DNA from 3 places in the Vibrio sinaloensis genome. Region 2 is predicted to be linked to each of the others. Evidence: predicted binding sites of a transcription regulator. Region 2 holds the regulator's gene; each other region holds the start of a gene.
The links. The regulator CRP, encoded in region 2, controls carbon source genes, mostly activating them, when cyclic AMP is high. The targets are predictions, from matches to a motif close to TGTGANNNNNNTCACA.

Region 1 (7,965 bases), 740 kb from region 2:
GTTGGATGAACTGCGCAGTCAGGTGTTTGATGACCGCGTTTACGCCTTTACCCCGCGTGGTGATGTCGTTGACCTGCCAATGGGAGCGACGCCTCTCGACTTTGCTTACCACATCCACTCAGAAGTGGGTCACCGTTGTATCGGAGCCAAAGTCGGCGGTCGTATTGTTCCCTTTACCCATAAGTTGCAGATGGGCGATCAGGTTGAAATCATTACATCGAAAGAGCCGAATCCGTCACGCGATTGGCTTAACCCCAATATGGGTTTTGTTACCTCTGGTCGAGCTCGGGCGAAAATCAACGCCTGGTTCCGCAAGCAGTCTCGAGAGAAAAACCTCGAGGCGGGGCGTGAAATTTTAGAGGATGAACTGGCCAAAATAGGCGCTACCCTGAAAGATGCGGAGCACTATGCGCTGAAACGGTTTAACGTCAATAGTGCCGATGAGCTGTATGTCGGCGTGGGCAGCGGCGACCTGCGTATCAACCAAATCATTAATCATATTAATGCCTTGGTAAACAAACCCACAGCGGAAGAAGAAGACAAGCAAGCTCTGGAAAAACTTCAAGAAGCCGTTAATAAAGCACCGGCGCAAAGCCGCCCGAAAAAAGATGCCGTCGTGGTTGAAGGGGTCGATAACCTCATGACCCACCTGGCTCGCTGTTGTCAGCCGATCCCTGGCGATGATATTTGTGGCTATATCACTCAAGGTCGGGGCATTTCAGTGCATCGAAGTGATTGTGAGCAGTTGGAAGAGCTGCGTCATCACGCACCGGAGCGTATTATTGACACCGTTTGGGGTAGTGGTTTTGTCGGCTCCTATATTCTCACTGTGCGCGTTGAGGCCATGGAGCGCAGTGGATTGCTTAAAGACATCACCACGCTGTTTGCCAATGAAAAAATCAAAGTAACCAGTATGAAAAACCGGGTCGATTATCGTCGTCAACTGGCCATTATGGATTTTGACCTTGAAGTGACCAATATTGAAATCTTACAACGGGTTTCGAAGCGGGTAGAGCAGATCCGCGATGTTATGTCGGTCAAGCGTTTGGGTTAGGTCGCGAAACAAAAATGTCATCCCTTCCTAGAAGGGGCACCTAAGTGGGTAGAGATTGCCACATTGAGCATGCTTTACGCTTGAAGATGGCAGAGAGCAAATAGAGGTGAGTGGTGTTTACCGCTCACCTTTTTCTTTTAGAAATAAAGGATCAAAGGAACAAGAAAATGAGTCATCCGATTGAACAGCTAGAACAGATCATGGCAAAGCTGCGCGATCCAGAAGGCGGTTGCCCTTGGGATCTGAAGCAGAATTTCGACACCATAGTGCCGCACACCATTGAAGAAACCTATGAAGTGGTGGATGCCATTCAAAATCGTGATTGGCCCAATCTCAAAGAAGAGCTTGGTGACTTGCTGTTTCAGGTGATTTTCTACAGCCAGTTAGCGAAAGAGCAGAACCTATTTGATTTTTCCGAGGTGGTTGAGGCCGTTAACGAAAAATTGACTCGCCGTCATCCGCATGTTTTTTCTGATGCCGAGTTTGAAAGCGATGAGCAGATCAATGCTAACTGGGAAGCAGAGAAAGCCAAAGAAAAAGCCCAAGCAGGAAAAAGTGAACAAAGTATCCTAGACTCTATACCAGTCTCTCTACCGGCACTTTCTCGTGCTACAAAGATACAGAAAAAGTGCGCAAAATTTGGCTTTGATTGGGACTCGATCGGACCAGTCGTCGAAAAAGTGCAAGAAGAGATTGAAGAGGTGCTAGACGAAGCTCTACAGGTATCACCCGAACAGGAAAAAGTCGAATTAGAGCTGGGGGATTTGCTGTTTGCCTGTGTCAACTTATCTCGTCATTTAGGCGCAAATCCGGAAGTCGCTTTAAACAAAGCGAATTTAAAATTTGCACGTCGATTCCGTCAAGTGGAACAGAAAGTGGCGCAATCGGGTCGTAATCTCAGCGACTGCTCTTTGGAGCAATTAGAAGATTATTGGCAGCAAGTAAAGCGACTTGAGCCAGATTTGTAGGTGCATTTAGCGGATGCTTTTTATGAGACAAATGTGACTCAGAACAAAATCTCGATGTCTGTTTTCTCTTTGTGCAGTTTGATTTGAAGCAAAAAATAAAAAATTGCAGTGTGATAGATTTCACGTTGTGGCGGATAAGGGCTTCTGGTATATTTATATCCCGTCCAGAAGAAATCCATTTTCCCTCATTCAACCAATTTCAGGTTAAACATGACGACAAATTACATTTTTGTTACTGGCGGGGTTGTATCCTCTCTAGGTAAAGGTATTGCAGCAGCATCCCTTGCGGCTATTCTAGAAGCTCGTGGTCTAAAAGTGACTATGATGAAGCTTGACCCTTACATCAACGTTGACCCAGGCACAATGAGCCCAACTCAACACGGTGAGGTGTTTGTCACGGAAGATGGCGCTGAAACTGACCTTGACCTAGGTCATTACGAGCGTTTTATCCGCACCAAAATGACCAAGCGCAACAACTTCACAGCAGGTCGTGTTTACGCAGACGTTCTTCGTAAAGAGCGTCGTGGTGATTACCTCGGTGCAACCATTCAGGTTATTCCTCATATTACTAATGCGATCAAAGATCGTGTTATTGCAGGTTCAGAAGGCCACGATGTCGCCATCGTTGAGGTTGGCGGCACGGTCGGTGATATCGAATCTCTACCTTTCATGGAAGCCATTCGTCAGCTCGCAGTCGAGCTTGGCCGTGAGCGCGCGATGTTTATGCACCTGACACTGGTTCCTTACCTTGCAGCAGCGGGCGAAGTAAAAACTAAGCCAACTCAGCACTCGGTAAAAGAGTTGCTTTCTATCGGTATCCAGCCAGACATCCTTGTGTGTCGTAGCGATCGCATGATCCCAGCGAATGAGCGTAAGAAAATCGCGCTATTCTGTAACGTACCTGAGAAAGCAGTTATCTCGATGAAGGATGTAGACTCTATCTACAAGATCCCTCAACTTGTCAAATCTCAAGGCCTGGATGATCTCGTTTGTGCGCGCTTCGGTATTGATGCGCCAGAAGCTAACCTGTCTGAATGGGAACAGGTTATCTATGAAGAAGCGAACCCTACCGGTGAAGTTACGATTGGTATGGTTGGTAAGTACATCGAACTACCAGACGCTTACAAGTCAGTGAACGAAGCACTGAAACATGCTGGCCTTAAGAACCGTCTCAGCGTAAAAATTAAATACGTCGATTCTCAAGATCTAGAAAGCAAAGGGGTTGAACTGCTTGCTGACCTAGATGCTATTCTGGTTCCTGGTGGCTTTGGCGACCGTGGTGTCGAAGGTAAAATCCTTGCCGCGCAATACGCTCGTGAGAACAAGGTGCCATACCTAGGTATCTGTTTGGGTATGCAAGTGGCACTGATCGAATACGCGCGTAATGTTGCGGGTATGGAAGGTGCGCACTCAACAGAGTTCAACAAAGAGACTAAGTACCCAGTTGTGGGTCTGATTACCGAGTGGGTTGACGAGTCGGGCAACGTGGAAGAGCGTACTGAGAAGTCAGACTTAGGCGGCACAATGCGTCTTGGTTCACAGCTGTGTCACCTAGAAAAAGGCACCAAAGCTCGTGAACTTTACGGTAGCGCGACTATCCATGAACGTCATCGCCATCGTTACGAAGTGAACAACCATCTTCGTCCACAGATTGAAAAAGCAGGTTTGAAAGTGTCTGGCCTATCCGCAGACAAAAAACTGGTAGAAGTGATTGAGAACCCAGCCCACCCTTGGTTTGTCGCGGCTCAGTTCCACCCAGAATTCACTTCGACACCTCGTGATGGCCATCCACTATTTGCAGGTTTCGTTAAAGCGGCTGGTGAATACCAACGCAGCGAATCAGAGAAGTAAAGAATACAGGCAGTAGCGTGAGTTGTGCTGCTGCCTTTAATTTTGACATTATATATTCAACGAGAAGGAAACATTCAATGTCTAAGATCGTTAAAGTTCTAGGTCGTGAAATCATCGATTCACGTGGTAACCCAACTGTAGAAGCTGAAGTACACCTAGAAGGCGGTTTCGTAGGTATGGCGGCTGCTCCATCTGGCGCATCAACTGGTTCACGTGAAGCACTTGAGCTTCGTGACGGCGACAAAGCTCGTTTCCTAGGTAAAGGTGTTCTTAAAGCTGTTGAAGCTGTAAACGGTGCAATCGCAGAAGCTCTAGTGGGCAAAGATGCGAAAGACCAAGCAGCAATCGATGCAGTAATGATCGAGCTAGACGGTACTGAGAACAAATCTAAGTTCGGTGCTAACGCAATCCTAGCGGTTTCTCTAGCGAACGCTAAAGCGGCTGCAGCGTCTAAAGGTATGCCTTTGTACGAGCACATCGCTGAACTAAACGGTACTGCTGGTCAGTTCTCTATGCCTCTACCTATGATGAACATCATCAACGGTGGTGAGCACGCAGACAACAACGTTGACATCCAAGAGTTCATGATTCAGCCAGTTGGCGCTAAGACTCTTAAAGAAGGTCTACGTATCGGTGCAGAAGTATTCCACAACCTAGCTAAAGTTCTTAAGTCTAAAGGCTACAGCACTGCAGTTGGTGACGAAGGTGGTTTCGCTCCTAACCTTAAGTCTAACGCAGAAGCGCTAGAAGTTATCGCAGAAGCTGTTGCTGCTGCTGGTTACGAACTAGGTAAAGACGTGACTCTAGCGATGGACTGTGCAGCATCTGAGTTCTTCGACAAAGAAGCTGGCATCTACAACATGAAAGGCGAAGGTAAGACTTTCTCTTCTGAAGAGTTCAACCACTACCTAGCTGAGCTAGCTCAGAAATTCCCAATCGTTTCTATCGAAGACGGTCTAGACGAGTCTGACTGGGATGGCTTCAAGCACCAAACTGAACTACTAGGTGACAAGCTTCAACTAGTAGGTGACGACCTATTCGTTACTAACACTAAGATCCTTGCTGAAGGTATCGAGAAAGGCGTTGCTAACTCTATCCTTATCAAGTTCAACCAAATCGGTTCTCTAACTGAGACTCTAGCTGCAATCAAGATGGCTAAAGACGCAGGTTACACAGCAGTAATCTCTCACCGTTCTGGCGAAACTGAAGATGCAACTATCGCTGATCTAGCGGTAGGTACAGCTGCAGGCCAAATCAAGACGGGTTCTATGAGCCGTTCTGACCGTGTTGCTAAGTACAACCAACTAATCCGTATCGAGGAAGCGCTAGGTGAGCGTGCTCCTTACAACGGTCTTAAAGAAGTTAAAGGCCAAGCTTAATTCTTAGTTGAATTAATCGCTTAACTTAAGCTTTTAAAAAAACGCCTCCGGTTTCGGGGGCGTTTTTGTTTGTTGGTAGGTGTTCGTCATTCCAGAAATGAGGAACGAATTATCTGGAATCTATTCACAGCGTGCGCTTTAGCTAGATTCTGAACTGCGGTCGTTCCTGCCTTTTTAGAATGATGGACTAACCTTCAGAGGCTCTAATCGCCTCAACCCGGCGCTTTTCCATCTCAGCTCGAATATCCGCGCCTGTATACCCATCCTTAATAATGTCCTGAACATTGACGGACAGAGCAGCTCGATAGGCTTGCTCAAATAGCACCTTTTGAGGGTATTCAATCTGTCCATAGCCAGTTCGACCGCGGCTATCCGCCATACAACACAGCAAAATGTCTTCTAGGCGGTCCGGTTTACGCCACACATCGAACTTGTTAAGTACTTTGAGCTTGGTTTCTGGGCGAAGCTCAGCGGCTCTATGAATGTTTGAGTGCTGCTCGCAAACCATCAGAGCCAGTTCTTTAAACTCGTTGGGGACACGGATACGCTCACACAGTTTTTTAATCAGTTTAAGCCCAGTATGACAATGCAGCTTATGGCTCGGCCACTCTGATTCTGGTGTTATACCTTTACCTAAATCATGCACCTGAGAAGCAAAACGAACCGGAAGGGAATCGCTCAATAGTGCGGCTTGTTTTGCTACAAGAAGGGTGTGAACGCCGGTATCAACCTCAGGATGCCACTTCTCTGGTTGTGGTACACCAAACAGGGCGTCGATTTCTGGTAACACGATTTTTAGTGCGTCACACTGTTTTAGTACGTCGAGAAAGATCTGCGGATTACGGGTGGACAAGGATTTATGCCACTCCTGCCATACGCGTTCAGGCGTTAAGTGTTCAAGCTCTCCTGAGTGGCTGATCTCACGCATCAGCTCTAACGTTTCTGGTGCAACGGTAAAACCCAAGTGGTGTAGTTTGGCGGCAAAACGGGCAACCCGCAGCACTCGTAGCGGATCCTCGATAAAAGCATCGGAAACGTGGCGTAGCAAGCGATCCTGCAAATCGGCCTGGCCATTAAATGGATCGACAATGTTGCCGTACTGATCTTGCGCCATGGCATTGATGGTCAAGTCGCGTCGTTCAAGATCTTGCTCTAGGGTTACGTCCGGGGCAAAGTAACAGTCGAAACCAGTGTAACCGCTTGAAGTTTTGCGTTCTGTGCGTGCTAGAGCGTGCTCCTGTTTGGTTTTTGGGTGAAGAAATACCGGAAAGTCTTTACCCACAGGGGTATAGCCTAGAGCAATCAATTCGTCTGGTGTGGCGCCGACCACCACCCAGTCTTGATCGTAGACGTCAATATTTAACAACTGGTCGCGAACGGCGCCACCAACAAGGTATCTTTGCACCTAGCTCTCCCTTTTACTTATCTGATCATTGGCTAATCGTGCCAGCAATGGTACTTTCCTTAGCAACAAATGCCCAGAGACGAGAAGTATGTATCTACAACATTTTGCGCTGACCGAGTTGCCTTTTTCGATTGTGCCAAACTCTCGTTTTCTTTATCAGAGCCGACGTCATCAAGAAGCGCTGAATCAGATTCAGTCGGGTCTGGGTGAAGGAGGCGGTTTTGCCATGCTTACCGGTGAGGTAGGGACTGGGAAAACCACCATCGCGAAATCGATACTCAATACCCTAGCAGCGAATACTCGTTCGGCACTGATCCTCAATCCTACCTTTAGCGAAATCGAATTGCTCGAAGCGATCTGTGATGAATTTACCATCAAGTATAGGTCGGGAGCGTCACTTAAGGTGTTGAACCAGGCCATTCATCAGTTTTTGTTAGATAACCATGCTCAAGGAATACAGACCTTACTGGTGATTGACGAAGCGCAGCACCTGTCAGCGGATGTACTTGAGCAGTTGCGACTGCTCACTAACCTAGAGACCGAACGGCAAAAGTTGCTGAAAGTGTTACTGATTGGTCAGCCAGAGCTGCAACAGAAATTGCAAATGCCACAGCTAAGGCAGTTAGCGCAGCGCATCACCGGGCGCTATCACTTACTGCCACTTAATCAAGATGAGACGCGTGACTACATCCGGTTTCGCTTAACCTTGGCGGGAGGCTCGACCGATCTTTTTTCTTTAGCCTCTATCAAATATATCGCGCGGCAAACTCAGGGCATCCCAAGACTGATTAACCTAGTTTGTGATGCCTGTTTGAAGCGGGCGTATACCATTGGTGAGCCTGCGCCGACCCAAGCGACGGTTCGAGCAACCTGTGATGAGGTCATGAGCTTTCAGACGGCCTCGGTTCAGCCCAAGCAATATCAAGCGGCTGGAGCAGAGCGAGTGATGGTAAAAACCTTAATCGCGTTCAGTGTTTCGATGGGGTTGTCCATCTCAGCGTATGTGGCTACGCCTCAGTTAGTGACGCCGCTTTTTTCGCAACTGATTGAGCAAGCCTACCCTCAGGTAGACAATGTGGAGCATATAGAGACAGTGTTTCCAGCGGAGCTAAAACAAACACTGAGTCAGCCTAGTACTCAAGAGCAAGCGTTGTCGGCTCTATATGAAGTGTGGGGCTATCGAGCGTCTGTGCTTGATCAGCTTTGCCTTGATGAGAGTGAAACGCGGTTTCGTTGCGCAGTCGAACAAGGAAGCTTATCTCAACTCGCACAGCACAATACCCCAGTAGTGCTCACTTTAAATATCGA
Region 2 (7,965 bases):
CATCGTTTGAAGATCAACGCGCGCAAAAACTGTTGCTGCAACAAGCGATGTACCAGAAGCAGCAAAAGCAGATGGCGCATATGCAAAGCTATATTGATCGCTTCCGCTACAAAGCTTCCAAAGCGCGCCAAGCTCAGAGCCGCATTAAAGCACTAGAGCGAATGGAGAAAGTGCTGCCAGCTCAGTTTGATAACCCATTCAGTTTTGAGTTTCGCCAACCGGCCGCTCTACCAAACCCTATCATCATGATGGACGATGTCTCTGCCGGTTACGATGACACGCTGATCTTAGAAAAGATCCGCCTCAATCTCGTTCCAGGCAGTCGAATTGGACTACTCGGCCGCAACGGCGCCGGTAAATCGACGCTGATCAAGCTGCTGTCTCGCGAGCTTCAAGCTCAAAGCGGCGACCTGACCTATTCGCAGGGCGTTAAAATCGGCTACTTCGCTCAGCATCAGTTAGAGACGCTGCACCCAGAAGAGACGCCACTGCAACACATGATGCAGATTGCCCCGGATAAAAACGAACTCGAACTGCGTAACTACCTAGGTAGCTTTGGCTTCCAGGGGGAGAAAGCGCTTGAAAAAGTCGCTCCTTTCTCCGGTGGCGAAAAAGCGCGTCTGGTCTTGGCGCTGCTGGTATGGCAAAAACCCAACCTATTGCTGCTCGATGAACCCACCAACCACCTTGATCTCGATATGCGTCAAGCACTCACCCTCGCCTTGCAGACCTTTGAAGGGGCGATGGTGATCGTCTCGCACGATCGCTACCTACTGCGCGCAACCACCGATGATCTATACCTAGTGCATGACCGTCAGGTCGCGCCATTCGACGGTGACTTGAACGACTATTACAAATGGCTCACGGACCAGCAGAAACTGCAACGACGTGAAGCGCAAGAGCAGCAGCCAGAAAAGAGCTCAACCAATAGCGCCGCGGCGAAGAAAGAGCAAAAGCGCCGCGAAGCGGAGTTTCGCAAGCAGACCGCGCCAATTCGCAAAAACCTGACAAAACTTGAAGATAAAATGGATAAATTAGGTGTCGCGCTAGAGCAAGCCGAGCTGCAGCTCTCAGACAACTCGCTTTATCACGCCGAAAATAAAGCTAAACTTAATGAAGTACTCGCCACTCAAGCCGACAGTAAAAGTGCGCTTGAAGAGGTGGAAATGGAATGGATGGCTGTTCAGGAACAGCTTGAACAGATGGAACTGGAGTTCAATAGTCAATGAGTTCAGAGCACGCCCCAATATCTTTAACCCTGGAGCACTTATGGCAATTTAGCCTGCAATATTACAGTGTGCGAGAGGTTAAAGAGGCGTGCCTAACCCTGCAAAACCAGTTCAAAGGCAACGTGAACCTGCTGCTACTGCTCAAGTGGCTAGATGAGCAGCAGGTCTGTTTTTCCGACCAAGATTGGCATCAGGTCGAGGAGTGTCTAGGTCGCAGTGAAGCGCTGCTACTTAACTATCGCGAGCTAAGGCGAAAACTCAAGCTGCATCTACCAGATACCCTATATCGCGAAGCACTCCAATTTGAATTGCAGCTCGAAAAGCAGCAGCAATCGGATCTGGTCGATTGCATCAACAGCCTAACCTTAGCCCCCAACCATGGCGAACCGCTCACTTTGCGTTACTGCCGCCAATTAGGAGGGGAACCCCTCTACGCCGTTTTCTCCCAGCCGTACGACGATATCGCAAGCCGCTAAACAAGGGACACACCATGACTCAATTTACCGCAGCGACTGGCTTAGCCAATCCGCACCTGCAGACATTAGCCCCTCGTTTAATCCGTAAAAAAGCCTTGTTTGATCCTGTATGGCAAACCTTAGATACGCCGGATGGTGACTTTCTCGACATCGCTTGGAGTGAGCCCTACGACCAGCCAAGCGCCAAACAAAAACCGCTGTTTGTGCTGTTCCATGGCCTTGAAGGTTGCTTTTACAGTCCTTATGCTAACGGGCTGATGCACGCCTTTGCCAATCAAGGTTGGCTGTCGGTGATGATGCACTTTCGCGGCTGCAGCGGCAAACCCAATCGGCTGGCTCGCGCTTACCACTCAGGCGAAGTCGAAGACGCGCGGTTGTTTCTCCAGCATCTGAATCAACATTTCCCAAACCAGAAAAAGGTCGCCGTTGGCATTTCGCTAGGTGGCAATATGTTGGCCAACTACCTCGCACAGTATCGAGATAACCCATTACTCGACGCCGCCACTATTGTTTCAGCGCCACTCGATCTTTCGGCATGCTCAGAGCGGATCGAGAAAGGCTTTTCCAAGTTATACAAAACCTACTTGCTCTCCTCGCTCAAAAAGAGTGCGTTGCAGAAACACCATCTACTTAAGGGCGAGCTCGGTGTCAGTTATCAGCACATTAAGCGCGTCACTCGTTTGTACGACTTTGATGATCTTATCACTGCGCCACTGCATGGCTTTAAAGATGCCGCTGACTACTACCAGCGCTGCTCGGGAATTCATCGCCTGCAAGAGATTCAACTGCCGACGCAGATCATCCACGCTAAAGATGATCCCTTTATGACCGATGCGGTGATCCCCAAATACATTTTGCCCGACAACATCGATTATCGACTGTTTGAACAAGGCGGGCATGTGGGCTTCGTGACCGGAACGGCGCTCAAACCTCGTTTCTGGTTGGAAGAAGCCCTCCCTGCCTACTATGAAAGTTTGGCCGTTTCTGCATAATAGCCGCACTGCACTATCGAGCATAAAATAATGAGGTATTTATGATCGTTCCATGGCAACAAATTGACCCAGACACCCTAGACAACCTGATCCGTGAGTTTGTGCTCCGAGAGGGCACAGACTACGGCGCTACTGAAGTTTCCTTGCCCCAAAAAATTGAGCAAATTAAAGCACAATTACAATCAGGCGAAGCGGTGGTGGTTTACTCCGAACTGCATGAAAGCGTCGACATTCAACTGAAAAACAAGTTCTAAGCATTTAGCGCATGACATACAGTGACTCGCTGAAAAAGCGTGTTATAGTGGTCAGCGTTAACAGGAAAGTTATTTACAGACAAGGTTTGTCATGTCAGCAAAACACCCTATTATCGCGGTGACCGGTTCATCTGGCGCCGGTACCACCACCACTTCAGAAGCGTTTCGTAAGATGTTCAATATGATGAACATCAAACCCGCTTGGGTTGAAGGGGACAGCTTCCACCGTTTCACCCGCCCAGAGATGGACGTCGAGATTCGCAAGGCTCGTGAGCAAGGCCGCCATATCAGCTATTTTGGCCCGCAAGCCAACGACTTTGCTGCACTGGCCGAGTTCTTTCGTAAGTTTGGCCAAGAAGGGGTTGGACAAGTACGTCGTTACTTGCATACCTTCGATGAAGCGGTGCCATATAATCAAATGCCGGGAACGTTCACCCCATGGCAAGACTTGCCGGAAAACTCGGATGTGTTGTTTTACGAGGGCTTGCACGGCGGTGTAGTCGATGGCGATGTCAATGTGGCGCAGCATGTAGACTTCCTGATTGGCATGGTGCCTATCGTCAACCTAGAGTGGATTCAAAAATTTGTGCGAGATACCCGAGACCGCGGCCACTCACGTGAGGCAGTGATGGACTCGATTGTCCGCTCGATGGACGATTACCTCAACTACATTACCCCGCAGTTTTCGCGCACGCATATTAACTTTCAACGTGTCCCGACCGTCGATACTTCTAACCCGCTTAACGCCAAAGGCATCCCCAGCTTAGACGAGAGCTTTGTGGTGATTCGCCTGCGCGGGATTAAGAACGTCGACTACCCCTATTTACTGGCCATGATTGACGGCTCGTTTATGTCACGCCACAACACCCTAGTGGTACCGGGCGGAAAAATGAGTTTCGCGATGGAATTAATTGTTAGACCTTTACTGCAACAATTGATTGAAACTGGAAAAATTGGTTAAGGCTCACAGCCAAAACACGATTACTTTTCATACCGTGATCATGTGCACATTTTTGCTTAGTAAAACCCTAGTCGGACCCGATTAAAATCAAGAAATCGTTTTCGAAAAAGGATACTATTTGATACCGAAACACAAGTTGGCTTGCAGCATTGATAAAGTGCTCTTATCCTAGTAAGTCTTGATTTAAGGCTTGCGACAACATGGAAAGCAGCAAGCGTACCCTGCAGAGGAAGTGAGATATTATGGTTCTAGGTAAACCTCAAACCGACCCTACATTAGAGTGGTTCCTTTCACATTGTCATATTCATAAGTACCCATCAAAAAGCACGCTAATTCACGCGGGCGAGAAAGCCGAAACTTTGTACTACATCGTTAAAGGTTCTGTAGCGGTTCTTATCAAAGACGAAGAAGGTAAGGAAATGATCCTTTCTTACCTAAACCAAGGCGACTTTATCGGTGAACTTGGCCTATTCGAAGAAGATCAAGAACGTACCGCTTGGGTTCGTGCAAAATCTCCTTGTGAAGTAGCGGAAATCTCATTCAAGAAGTTCCGTCAGCTGATCCAAGTTAACCCAGATATCCTAATGCGCCTATCAGCTCAAATGGCAAGTCGTCTACAAGTGACCAGCCAAAAAGTGGGCGACCTTGCCTTCCTTGACGTGACAGGCCGTATCGCGCAAACGCTACTTAACCTAGCGAAGCAACCAGATGCAATGACCCACCCAGACGGCATGCAAATCAAGATCACCCGTCAAGAAATCGGTCAAATCGTTGGCTGTTCTCGTGAAACCGTTGGTCGTATCTTGAAGATGCTTGAAGAGCAAAACCTGATCTCTGCTCACGGTAAGACTATCGTGGTTTACGGTACGCGTTAACTGTCAGTGACGAGTGTTTAGTACCTAGTTCCTAGAGTAAAAAACACGACGAAATATGATTTTAAGCCACCCAATGCAAGTTGGGTGGCTTTTGTTTTTTGAGCGGATGTCATTCCAGAAGTGAGGAACGAGCTATCTGGAATCTATACTTTGTGCAGCCAATCAATAGATTCTGAATCACGCTCGTGCCTCGCTGTTCAGAATGACATTTTCAACGACTGCTCACCAACAGTAGAATCGCTACCCGTTAGTACTCTCAAAAATCTTATCCGCTGAAGCGGCGACAAATCCTGGATACAGTTCACCGTTACTCATTGGGTAACGCTTGGCGAACTCATAGAAGCCACCAGGGATGATTTCACTGCCTTCAGTAAACTGAACGGCAACTTTGTCAGCCATAGTAGAAGACTGCTCGAGTAATACCTCAGGTGAGCCTTTCACTTCGCCACCAAACTCATTGATGGTAAAGCCCGCCTGACGCAGGTGGTCATTGACCCCTTTCACTTCATCAAATGCGTTAAGTTGGTTAACACTGACGGTAAAGTGGTTAGCTCCATAGCCATGGGCGGCTAACCAGGCAGCGTATTCACTCTCTTTCGCTAGGGTTTGGTAATCATCAAAGCTCAACTGCCACAAACGACCGCCATACAAGAACTCATGACCTTTTAGCTTATCGGCGTCTACTTGCTCAACTAGCTTGGCAACGATAGCTTGTAGCTCACTCGAGCACTCATCCACTTTCAGTTCACTGATGAAGACTTTTGGCTGTTTTGGATCTGGGTGCTCAAAGTGCTTAGCCACCAACTTCTTACTTTCAAACACGTAATCACCACATGGCTTGTAACCCGCATCAAGGAAAGGCTGAGCTAAGGTTGCGATGCCAAGCGGCGCAACATTAAATGTGCGCAGGGCAATGTGGTCATTGATCAGTGCTTCATCCTCTTGCAGCAGTTGATGCACTTTTTCAGCAGAGGGACACAAGCGTTGAATATAGTCACTCCATAACGACTGGAATAAAACATCTGGCGACATACCGCCTCCTTGTTAGGGTTGTTTACTTAGTTATTGGTTTTATAAAAGAGGCCACCGGACTGACATGTCCAGAAAAGTCAATCCGATAGCCTTCAGCCGATGACGTTGCTATGCCCGCGGCCGGGCAAAAGCGAACCTATTCGATTTATAGCTCTACACCAGGGCTCAAGCTGGCAGGAAGCACAGTGGCTTCGCCCTCCATTGAGGCCATTGGATAAGCACAGTAATCAGCGGCGTAAAACGCACTTGGGCGCAAGTTGCCTGATGCCCCAGGGCCACCAAATGGCGCATCACCACTGGCTCCGGTCAACTGGCGGTTGCGATTGACGATACCGGCGCGAATGTGGTCGACAAAATAGTCCCACTCGCTGTCATCAGTCGAAACAAGACCTGCCGACAGGCCAAAACGAGTATCGTTCGCCAGTTCTACCGCTTTGTCTAAGCCTTGGTAACGCACCACTTGTAGCAATGGACCAAAGTACTCTTCGTCTGGTAACTCAGCAATCGCGGTGACATCGATGATGCCCGGGGTCACGAATGCAGCTTCACCGGCTGTCGCTTCCACTAAGCTCTCGCCACCCAGTTTCTGTAAGTTCGCTTGCGCTGCCAGAATAAAGTCTGCGGCAGCTTTAGAGATCTGCGGCCCCATAAACGGCGCCGGCTCAGCAAATGGCTGATCAACGCGAATCTTTTTGGTGGCTTCAACCAATTTGGCGATCAAGGCGTCGCCTTTCTCACCCACAGGCACATACAGACGACGAGCACAGGTACAACGTTGTCCTGCACTGATAAACGCTGACTGAATAATGGTGTAGACAGTGGCATCGACTTCGCCATAATGCTCTGAAATGACCATTGGGTTGTTGCCACCCATTTCTAGCGCAAGCATTTTACCCGGCTGACCGGCAAACTGGCGGTGCAGAATATGCCCGGTGTTAGCACTACCGGTAAACAGCACGCCATCAATGCCTTTCGATTCAGCCAGGGCAATCCCTGTTTCTTTAGCGCCTTGAACTAGGTTGATCACCCCTTTTGGCAATCCCGCTTTTTCCCACAGCTTCATCGCAAACTCTCCAGTTAGCGGAGTTTGCTCTGAGGGTTTAAATACCACCGTATTACCAGCGAGAAGCGCAGGCACAATATGACCATTTGGCAAGTGACCAGGGAAGTTATAAGGGCCAAACACCGCCATCACACCCAATGGTCGATGACGCAACACAATTTGGTTACCCGCCGCTTCACGTTGTGACTCACCGGTACGCTCATGGTAGGCACGAATAGAAATGGCAATCTTACCGGCCATCGCCGCAGCTTCGGTGCGAGTTTCCCAAATCGGTTTACCGGTTTCTTTGGCAATGATTTCGGCGATTTGCTCGCTGTGCTGTTTGACCTGCTCAGCAAACGCCAGCACGACCGCTTCACGCTCGGCAAAGCTGAGCTTCTTCCAAGCGATGAAGGCACTGCGCGCCGCCGCTACAGCTTGGTCCACTTGTTGCGGCGTTGCACTGACGCCCTGCCAAATAACCTCGTTGTTATATGGGCTAACCGAGTCCATTGGCTCGCCTTGTCCTGCGAGCCACTCTCCTGCAATCCAATGTGTCATTGTCTAATATCCTTTATTTACTGCGGCAACATACGTACAAACTCACCCTCTTTCACCTGTAGCGCTTCCGCTACCGTTGGTGAAAGGATCACAGAGTCTGTTTCTCGGTCGTACGCCGCTTTTGCTGCGGTTGCACGGAAGTGTTCGAATGAGGTGTTCGAGATTAAGAAGTCTTGCGAACTTGCATGCTCAGCAACCGTCACCTTGGCACGGATCGAGTGGCGCACCGACTCGATATTACGCAAGTCACACTCAACGGTCGGGCCCGCGTCAAAAATGTCGACGTAGTTGCGGCAAGTAAAGCCCTCTTTCTCCAGCAAACGCAGTGCAGGCTTAGTGTTTTCGTGCACCTGACCAATCACCGCTTGAGCCTCTTTACTCAGCAAGTTGATGTAAATCGGAAGTTTCGGCATCAGATCCGCAATGAAGCCTTTAGCACCAATGCCGGTTAGATAATCGGCCATGGTAAAGTCAATCGAGAAAAAGTGCTCTTGCAACCACTGCCAAAACGGCGAGTTACCGTCTTCATCAGAGACGCCGCGC
Region 3 (7,965 bases), 1.2 Mb from region 2:
GCCCGATATTGATGTCGACTTTGAACATGAGCGCCGAGAAGAGGTCATTCAATATATCTACCAAAAATATGGCCGTGAGAGAGCAGCGCTGGCCGCCACCGTCATTTCGTATCGTTTTAAAAGCGCAGTACGCGATGTTGGTAAGGCCCTCGGCATAGAAGAGAGTCAACTCGACTATTTTATTAAAAACGTTAACCGTCGAGATCGCACCCAAGGTTGGCAGTCGCAAATCGTGCAACTTGGCCTTGAGCCAAATTCACTGAAAGGCGAGCAATTTATACATTTAGTCGATGAGCTGATCGGCTTCCCTCGTCACCTATCTCAGCATGTCGGGGGCTTTGTCATTGCCGCAGGGCCACTCTATGAGCTGGTGCCAATCGAGAACGCAGCGATGGCTGAGCGAACTGTGATCCAATGGGACAAAGATGACTTAGAGTCGCTCAAACTACTCAAAGTCGATGTGTTAGCGCTGGGTATGCTCACGGCGATTCGCAAATGCTTCGACTTAATCGAGCAGCACCACCAGCGCACACTCACTATTGCCGACATTACGCGTCTACAAGATGATCCGCGGGTTTATCGCATGATTCAACAGGCCGATACCGTGGGTGTGTTTCAGATTGAGTCGCGCGCTCAGATGAGCATGCTACCGAGACTCAAGCCCAAAACCTACTATGACTTAGTAGTGCAAATTGCCATTGTTCGCCCAGGTCCGATTCAAGGGGATATGGTCCACCCTTATCTCAAACGGCGTAACGGTGAGGAAGAGGTCGATTACCCTTCAGAAGAAGTGAAAGGTGTGTTGGCGCGCACCCTAGGCGTTCCGATTTTTCAAGAGCAAGTGATCAAAATCGCGATGGTCGCTGCTGGCTTTAGCGGCGGTGAAGCCGATCAATTGCGCCGAGCAATGGCCGCATGGAAAAAGAACGGCGATCTGGTTAAGTTCAAAACCAAACTCATCGACGGTATGCTCAGTCGCGGCTATCAGTTGGACTTTGCCGAACGTATTTTTGAGCAAATTCTCGGTTTTGGTGAGTATGGGTTTCCCGAAAGTCATTCGGCCTCCTTTGCAGTGCTTGCCTATTGCTCAGCGTGGTTGAAGTTTTACTATCCGCATATCTTCTATACCTCGCTACTGAATAGCCTGCCGATGGGGTTTTACAGTGCATCACAATTAATTCAGGATGCTCAGCGCCATAAGGTCTCTATCCTACCTATTTGCGTCAACGCGTCAGATTACCATCATCACGTGGTGATTGAACAAGGTCGATGGGCGATTCGACTTGGCCTTCGGCAAGTAAAAGGGTTAAGCGAGCAAAGCGCGCAGCAACTGTTACGAGCCCGTCAAGGAGGGCCGTTTCAACATATCAATCAACTCAAGCACTGCGGCTTAACACGCCGAGATATTGAACTGTTGGCTTCGGCGAATGCTATGCATAGCTTTAGCGACAATCGTTACCAAACTCGCTGGGCGATGATGGACTCCCTCTCAGACTTGCCACTCTTTCAACAACTCGAAGAGAGACCACAACCACCGCTACGCCCACCAAGCGAAAGCCAGACCCTACTCGAAGACTACGCGTCAACCGGTCTTTCACTGGCAAAACATCCCATCACACTACTCGATGAAGCAGGTGAGTTAGGTCGATTTACCCGTTTGCGAGATTTAGCCAAACTTGGTGATAAAGCGCTGGTGACAGTAACAGGCGTTGTCACAGGCAAACAATCACCGGGAACTGCAGCCGGAGTGACCTTTTTTACTCTCGAAGATGATACTGGCAACATTAACGTTGTGGTTTGGAAAGCGACAGCGCGCGCGCAAAAAGAGGCGTATCTCACTGCCAAGATCTTGCAAGTCAAAGGGATATTAGAAAAAGAAGGCGAGGTACAGCACGTGATTGCCGGAAGACTTATCGACATCAGCGATAAGCTGCACGGACTGACAAGCAAGTCGAGAGATTTCCATTAACGAAAAAGAGAGCCGAGGCTCTCTTTAGGGTCGGTTAACTTAACACGTCTCTTAACCTATCTTGTGCCACCTCGACTAACAAATCTGGTTGAAACTTGGAAATAAATCGGTCACAACCAACTTTTTTTACCATGGCTTCGTTAAAACTGCCACTGAGCGAGGTATTGAGGGTCACAAACAGATCTTTCATCCTCGGATCACTGCGCACTTCATGGGTCAGCTTATAGCCGTCCATTTCCGGCATTTCAGCATCAGTAATCATCAGTAACAGATCTTCCACCACATTTTTGCCTTCGTCACACCACGACTTAAGTAACTTGAGTGCCTCAAGACCATCTTCACATTCAATGATATTCAACCCAAGCTGGGAGAGCGTACCGCGTACTTGCGCACGCGCGGTCGACGAGTCATCGACAATCAGAACATTGCGACCAACCATTTCATTCACCAGGTTCTGATCAAGTACCCCTTCAGAAATGGAGATGTCGTAGTCGATAATTTGTGCCAGCACTTTTTCAACGTCGATAATTTCGACAATCTCTTTTTGCTTACCGTCTTTAATTTGTGTGATCGCAGTGAGGTAGTTAGAGCGTCCGGCCGTTTTAGGCGGCGGCTGGATTTCTGTCCATGCAGTATTCACGATGTTACGCACTTGTCCCACCAAGAAGCCCTGTATAGTCCGGTTATACTCAGTGATGATGAGATTCTCTTCTTGATTTTCAAGCCGTGATGGAGGAAAGCCAATCGCTGCTCTTAAGTCGATCACTGGGACAGACACACCGCGTAATGAGGCGACACCGGTGATGTGGTGATGCGAACCCGGCATTTTGGTCAGCGGTGGGACTTTAATCACTTCACGCACTTTAAACACGTTAATCGCGAATAGTTGCCTGCTGTTTAGACTGAATAACAACAACTCTAGGCGGTTTTCGCCCACAAGGTTTGTTCGTTGGTCGACGGTATTTAAAACTCCAGACATACTATTTCTCAACCGGTGTAGATATAACAAAAATAGTCTATTGCGAGACTAAGATAAAAAATAAACCCATATATCAAGTAAGATTATATGGGTTTATTACAAAGATAAAGGAGAGCTACTACTCAGAAAACATTATCCTTCGATAACCTTCATCAGCAACAGGCCATCATACAGAGCTTGCTTAATCAAGGCTGCACCTGGCATTGTCGCCTGTTTGTAGAAACGAGATTCAACCAGATCTAAATCTTGGTGATACACAGGTAAGCTCTGTTCTTCGATACAAGTTTGAATCGCAGGATATAAGACCTCTTTGGCCTGATTGATCACCCCGCCGATGAGCACTTTCTCTGGGTTGAACAGATTGATTACGATGGCGATGGCTGAGCCTAAGTAGCGACCGAGCTTTTCTATCACATCCACAGCAAGCGGATCACCGTTGGCGGCGGCTTCACAGATATCTTCAACCGATACCTCTTCGATTGCGGCCAGAGAAGACTCCTCACCTTGTGCAATACGTTCACTGACTTCATTGCGGATCGCTTGTGAGCTGGCCACCGTTTCTAGGCAGCCTCGATTACCACAGTGACAACGTTTTCCGTTCGGATCGATTTGGATATGGCCCAATTCGCCAATGTTCCCGTGTCGCCCTTGCAACACACGGCCATCAAGCACAATGCCTGCTCCCAAACCGTGGTGAATCGAGATCAGAACAGAGTTTTCGTTCTCTTGTGAGTGACCAAACAGTTTTTCAGCCAATGCCCAAGCACGGGTGTCATTGGCGATGAAAACAGGCAAGCCTGTGGCTTTGTAAATTTCAGGTCCGAGGGGTAAATTCTCGACATTGTAGTGCGGCATTTGCAGCACCACCCCTTGCTCAGAATTGACGAGGCCAGGCAAGGTAATCGCGATACTGGTGACACGATCAAGTTGATCAGAGTAAGTTTGAAAAAACTCGTCAATTTCATGCAGCAAACGCGCAAGTACGTCGTCTTGGTCCACTTCATGAATGTCGATTTTGGTATCGATCAGTACATCACCACCGAGCTCATGCAGTGCGATGGTCAGGTAGCCGCGCCCAAGGCGCATGGAAAGAAACTGCCAACCTTCGTTATTGACCTGCAATCCAACCGCAGGTCGGCCACGACTGGTCGCCTCTTGCACTGTCGTTTCATGAATCAGATGCGCCTCAATAAGCTCACGAGTAATTTTAGTGATACTCGCAGGCGCAAGCTCACTCTGCTTCGAGAGATCTATTCGAGAAATAGGACCTTTTTGATCAATGAGTTTATATACACGGCCAGCATTGACCTGCTTGATGTGATCAATATGGCCAGGTTGAGCCATGTACATAGAGTGCTCCGAATATCAACAACATGGTAATTTTTTTACTTTGCGAAGTAATTGTGAAGAGCTTTGATGAATCGCCGTGACAAGTGTCACGTATAAACATGTTTGTTTGTGTTCCGAATCAAATAGCGGACTCTTAATCACAAATCACATAGTATTTTTTTGCGTAAATAATTATGTCCCAAATCACGCTTCGCCAGACCGTCTAACTAATTTAAAAGCGAGCGGCTGACACGGGTATATACTTAATCTAACCGACCGATTGCACTCGCTGGACAATTCAGTGTACCTCGACCGTCACTGATACGGCATAGATTCATATCAAGGAGAACCGAATGACTGCCATTCAACGAAGAACAAAAATTGTTTCAACACTTGGACCTTCAACCGACAAACCCGGTGTACTTGAATCTATTCTCGAAGCTGGCGTAAACGTGGTACGAATGAACTTTTCTCACGGTACCGCCGACGATCATCGCCAGCGCGCCACCCGCGTACGCAATATTGCCGCTAAGCTCGGTACCCATGTGGCGATTTTGGGCGATCTGCAAGGGCCTAAAATTCGCGTATCGACCTTTAAAGAAGGTAAAGTACAGCTCAATATCGGCGATGTGTTTACCTTAGATAGTGCTCTGCCTGCTGGACACGGGGATAAAGATGCCGTCGGGCTTGACTATAAAGCCCTGCCCGACGATGTTTCAACCGGCGATGTTTTGCTGCTCGATGATGGGCGGGTCCAACTTCAAGTGATTGGTGTCAACGGCACTCAAGTAAGAACAAAAGTGATCATCGGTGGCGTGCTATCGAACAATAAAGGCATCAATAAAAAAGGGGGCGGTCTTTCCGCAGCGGCGTTGACCGAAAAAGATAAGCTCGACATCAACCTTGCCGCCGAAATCAAGGTCGACTACTTGGCGGTCTCTTTCCCACGTAATGGCGAGGACATGAAATACGCGCGTCGCCTCGCCACCGATGCAGGCTTGCAAGCTCGGCTGGTGGCCAAGGTAGAACGTGCTGAAACCGTCGCCACTCCCGAAAACATCGATGATATCATTCTTGCTTCCGATGCTGTCATGGTGGCCCGCGGCGATCTTGGGGTCGAAATCGGCGACCCTGAGTTGATTGGTGTACAGAAACAGCTGATACGCCGTGCCCGTTCGCTCAACCGCACTGTGATCACCGCGACTCAAATGATGGAGTCGATGATGGAAAACCCGATGCCCACCCGTGCTGAGGTGATGGATGTGGCAAATGCAGTTCTCGATGGCACCGACGCAGTGATGCTGTCAGGAGAAACCGCCGCCGGTAAATACCCGCTCGAAACCGTTCGTTCAATGGCAGAGGTATGTCTAGGGGCGGAAAAAATGGCAGCGATAAATCGCTCTGGTTATCGAATGGATTCGGTGTTTGAAAGTGGCGAGGAAACCATTGCAATGTCGACGATGTTTGCCGCCAATCACATGCGTGGCGTAAAAGGTATAGTGACTCTCACTGAGTCGGGACGTACCGCGTTGATGATGTCACGTCTTAGCTCAGGATTACCTATTTTTGCTCTGTCGCGTAACGAAAGCACTCTTAATCTTTCCGCGCTGTACCGCGGCGTGTTTCCGGTCTTTTTCCACGACAAATCGGATACGGGGCTCGCGACAGCGCAAGCGGCGGTTGCCACGCTTAAACAGCGAGGCCTTCTTGATGATGGAGACTTAGTGATCATTACCCAAGGCGATGTGATGGATGTGGTGGGTTCAACCAACTGTATGCGTATATTGGCCGCCTAAACACAGCCTTCACTAGGTCAAAAGGGAGCGGTCGCTCCCTTTTTTACTGGCTGATATCAACCTAAATAAGTATCTGTTCACCTAGGTATCCAGATTGGTGTAACAATCGTTTGTCATCGACACCGGTGGCGACGCACACTGCGAGAACACTTCGACAAAGCGATACCCAGCGTCTAAGCCCAACTGATAGTCGTGAAGTAAATCGGCCGTATCACTCATGAGCGAGCTCGATTTAAGTGCCTGTTCAGGACGAATCTGAATAATGTAGCAATCATCTGGCGGGGAGTTGAGAAAGTCTTGGGTCAAGGAATAGGTTTGATAATGCACCATCAGCATATCGGCTAAAGTCGAGTCAAATTTGTCACCAAGCAAATGACTAAGACGGTAGATCTCGTCAGCACCGAAAAGCCAACGCCCCCCGTTGAGTGACTCTGCTTTTCCGTCTTGATTTTTCTGTTGAATAGCCCGTTGCATCTGATAGTTAAAAAACGCGCCCCAGTCCTGCTTCCATTGGCCAATTTTTTCTTGCCACTGCTCCTGAATTACATTGAATGAATCTCTAAGCCAGGTCACTGGAGGCTCTTGATTAACCTCGACGGTTCCTGTTGCCAAATCATGCCCTTCGGTACGGATGACAACAATACAGCGCGCTTCACGTCGCCACGCTTCTTGTACCGGGATAGAAGCAGAGACACCACCATCAACATACTCGCCATGCGAAAAGCGTACAGGCTCGGCATACAAGCGGGGGATGGCACAGGTCGCCACCAACACTTGTTTCCAATCTTGGCCTAACATCGGCAAATAGTGATCGTGCAGCCGGGTGGTATCAGTAACCGCAGCAAAAGCCTGACGTCCGGCTAACATCTTTCTGCCCATATCAATATCAAGGCGATATGGGTAGTCGCTGATCTTATCCAGAGCCCAATCTAAGCCGAGGAACTGCTTACGTCTGATATAACGGAAAAGCTGAAAGAACTCGGGGTCAGTCGTCAAATCGAGAATAAAGGATCGGCCGATACCCCGTTGACGACACAAAAAGGCGCATAAGTTGAGTGCACCAGCTGAGGTGCCGTAGAAAGAGTGAAAAGGGTCGAAATTAGAGAGAAGAAATGCATCGAGTACGCCTGCGGTAAAAATCCCCCGCTGGCCACCACCTTGAGCGACCAGGGCATTTTTTCCGCCAGTGTACTTTTTAAGACGTTCAGTATCGAGATGTACAGCAGCGTTGCTAATAACACCGCAGTTCTTCATGCCAGTCCCTAGGCCGCAGTGACCGCGGTGATCGCGAATCCAAGCAGTACGGCAAAGGCGGTCGCAGTAATAACCAGAGCGAGCTTAAGATCGTTATTCATAAATGATCTCCTTAATGTGTAACAAAGTAATAACATCAGCGTGAAGCTTCTTCAAGATATAGCCTTTTTTCGTGCGAAATTATGGCGTTAGCATCACAATTAGTCATATACGCACAGCTGGAGTACACAAAATGAAGAGGATAACTCTATTATCACTGGCGATCACATTGCCTACTATTCACCCAGCAGCCGGCACCGAGCTTTATCTGACACCTTGGTTCGGTTACAGCGTTGGCGGAAGTGTCGAGGACCAAAACCAAAATGAGTTTGACTTAAAAGGCTCACAAACCTTTGCCGTTTCGATCGAGAGTCAATTTGACACTGGACGAGTGGGTCTGTTTTACGCCGGACTAAGTACCGACATTGAACAGCTAAATTCGGGTGTTAAGCTGCATTACCTGCACTTTCAAAGCAGTGTTTACTATCCAGTGCAAGACACGTTCTCTTCTTACTTGGGGATTGGAGTTGGCGGCTCATACATCGATGCCAACTGGGTAGGCAATGAGCTCGGATTTTCGGCCAGTGTTTTTGGTGGCT

Region 1: MTO69_RS02295 (CTP synthase) is a predicted target of CRP. The motif match lies at 2,132-2,147, and genes of this name have one in related genera.
Region 3: mlc (sugar metabolism global transcriptional regulator Mlc) is a predicted target of CRP. The motif match lies at 4,374-4,389, and genes of this name have one in related genera.

Annotation. Positions count from the first base shown of each region.
Region 1 is NZ_CP096199.1:477,372-485,336, forward strand. Features, by position in the region: gene relA (GTP diphosphokinase) at 1-1,054, shown strand, start outside; gene mazG (nucleoside triphosphate pyrophosphohydrolase) at 1,222-2,022, shown strand; gene MTO69_RS02295 (CTP synthase) at 2,233-3,873, shown strand; gene eno (phosphopyruvate hydratase) at 3,951-5,252, shown strand; gene MTO69_RS02305 (multifunctional CCA addition/repair protein) at 5,440-6,657, opposite strand; gene MTO69_RS02310 (ExeA family protein) at 6,746-7,965, shown strand, end outside.
Region 2 is NZ_CP096199.1:2,713,482-2,721,446, forward strand. Features, by position in the region: gene MTO69_RS12390 (ABC transporter ATP-binding protein) at 1-1,229, shown strand, start outside; gene MTO69_RS12395 (TIGR02444 family protein) at 1,226-1,705, shown strand; gene MTO69_RS12400 (hydrolase) at 1,720-2,697, shown strand; gene MTO69_RS12405 (YheU family protein) at 2,739-2,951, shown strand; gene MTO69_RS12410 (phosphoribulokinase) at 3,043-3,912, shown strand; gene crp (cAMP-activated global transcriptional regulator CRP) at 4,155-4,787, shown strand; gene MTO69_RS12420 (DUF1338 domain-containing protein) at 5,028-5,819, opposite strand; gene astD (succinylglutamate-semialdehyde dehydrogenase) at 5,965-7,422, opposite strand; gene astA (arginine N-succinyltransferase) at 7,440-7,965, opposite strand, start outside.
Region 3 is NZ_CP096199.1:974,556-982,520, reverse strand. Features, by position in the region: gene MTO69_RS04705 (error-prone DNA polymerase) at 1-1,969, shown strand, start outside; gene MTO69_RS04700 (chemotaxis protein CheV) at 2,004-2,948, opposite strand; gene mlc (sugar metabolism global transcriptional regulator Mlc) at 3,081-4,298, opposite strand; gene pyk (pyruvate kinase) at 4,631-6,073, shown strand; gene MTO69_RS04685 (patatin-like phospholipase family protein) at 6,155-7,327, opposite strand; gene MTO69_RS04680 (YnhF family membrane protein) at 7,336-7,428, opposite strand; gene MTO69_RS04675 (porin family protein) at 7,560-7,965, shown strand, end outside.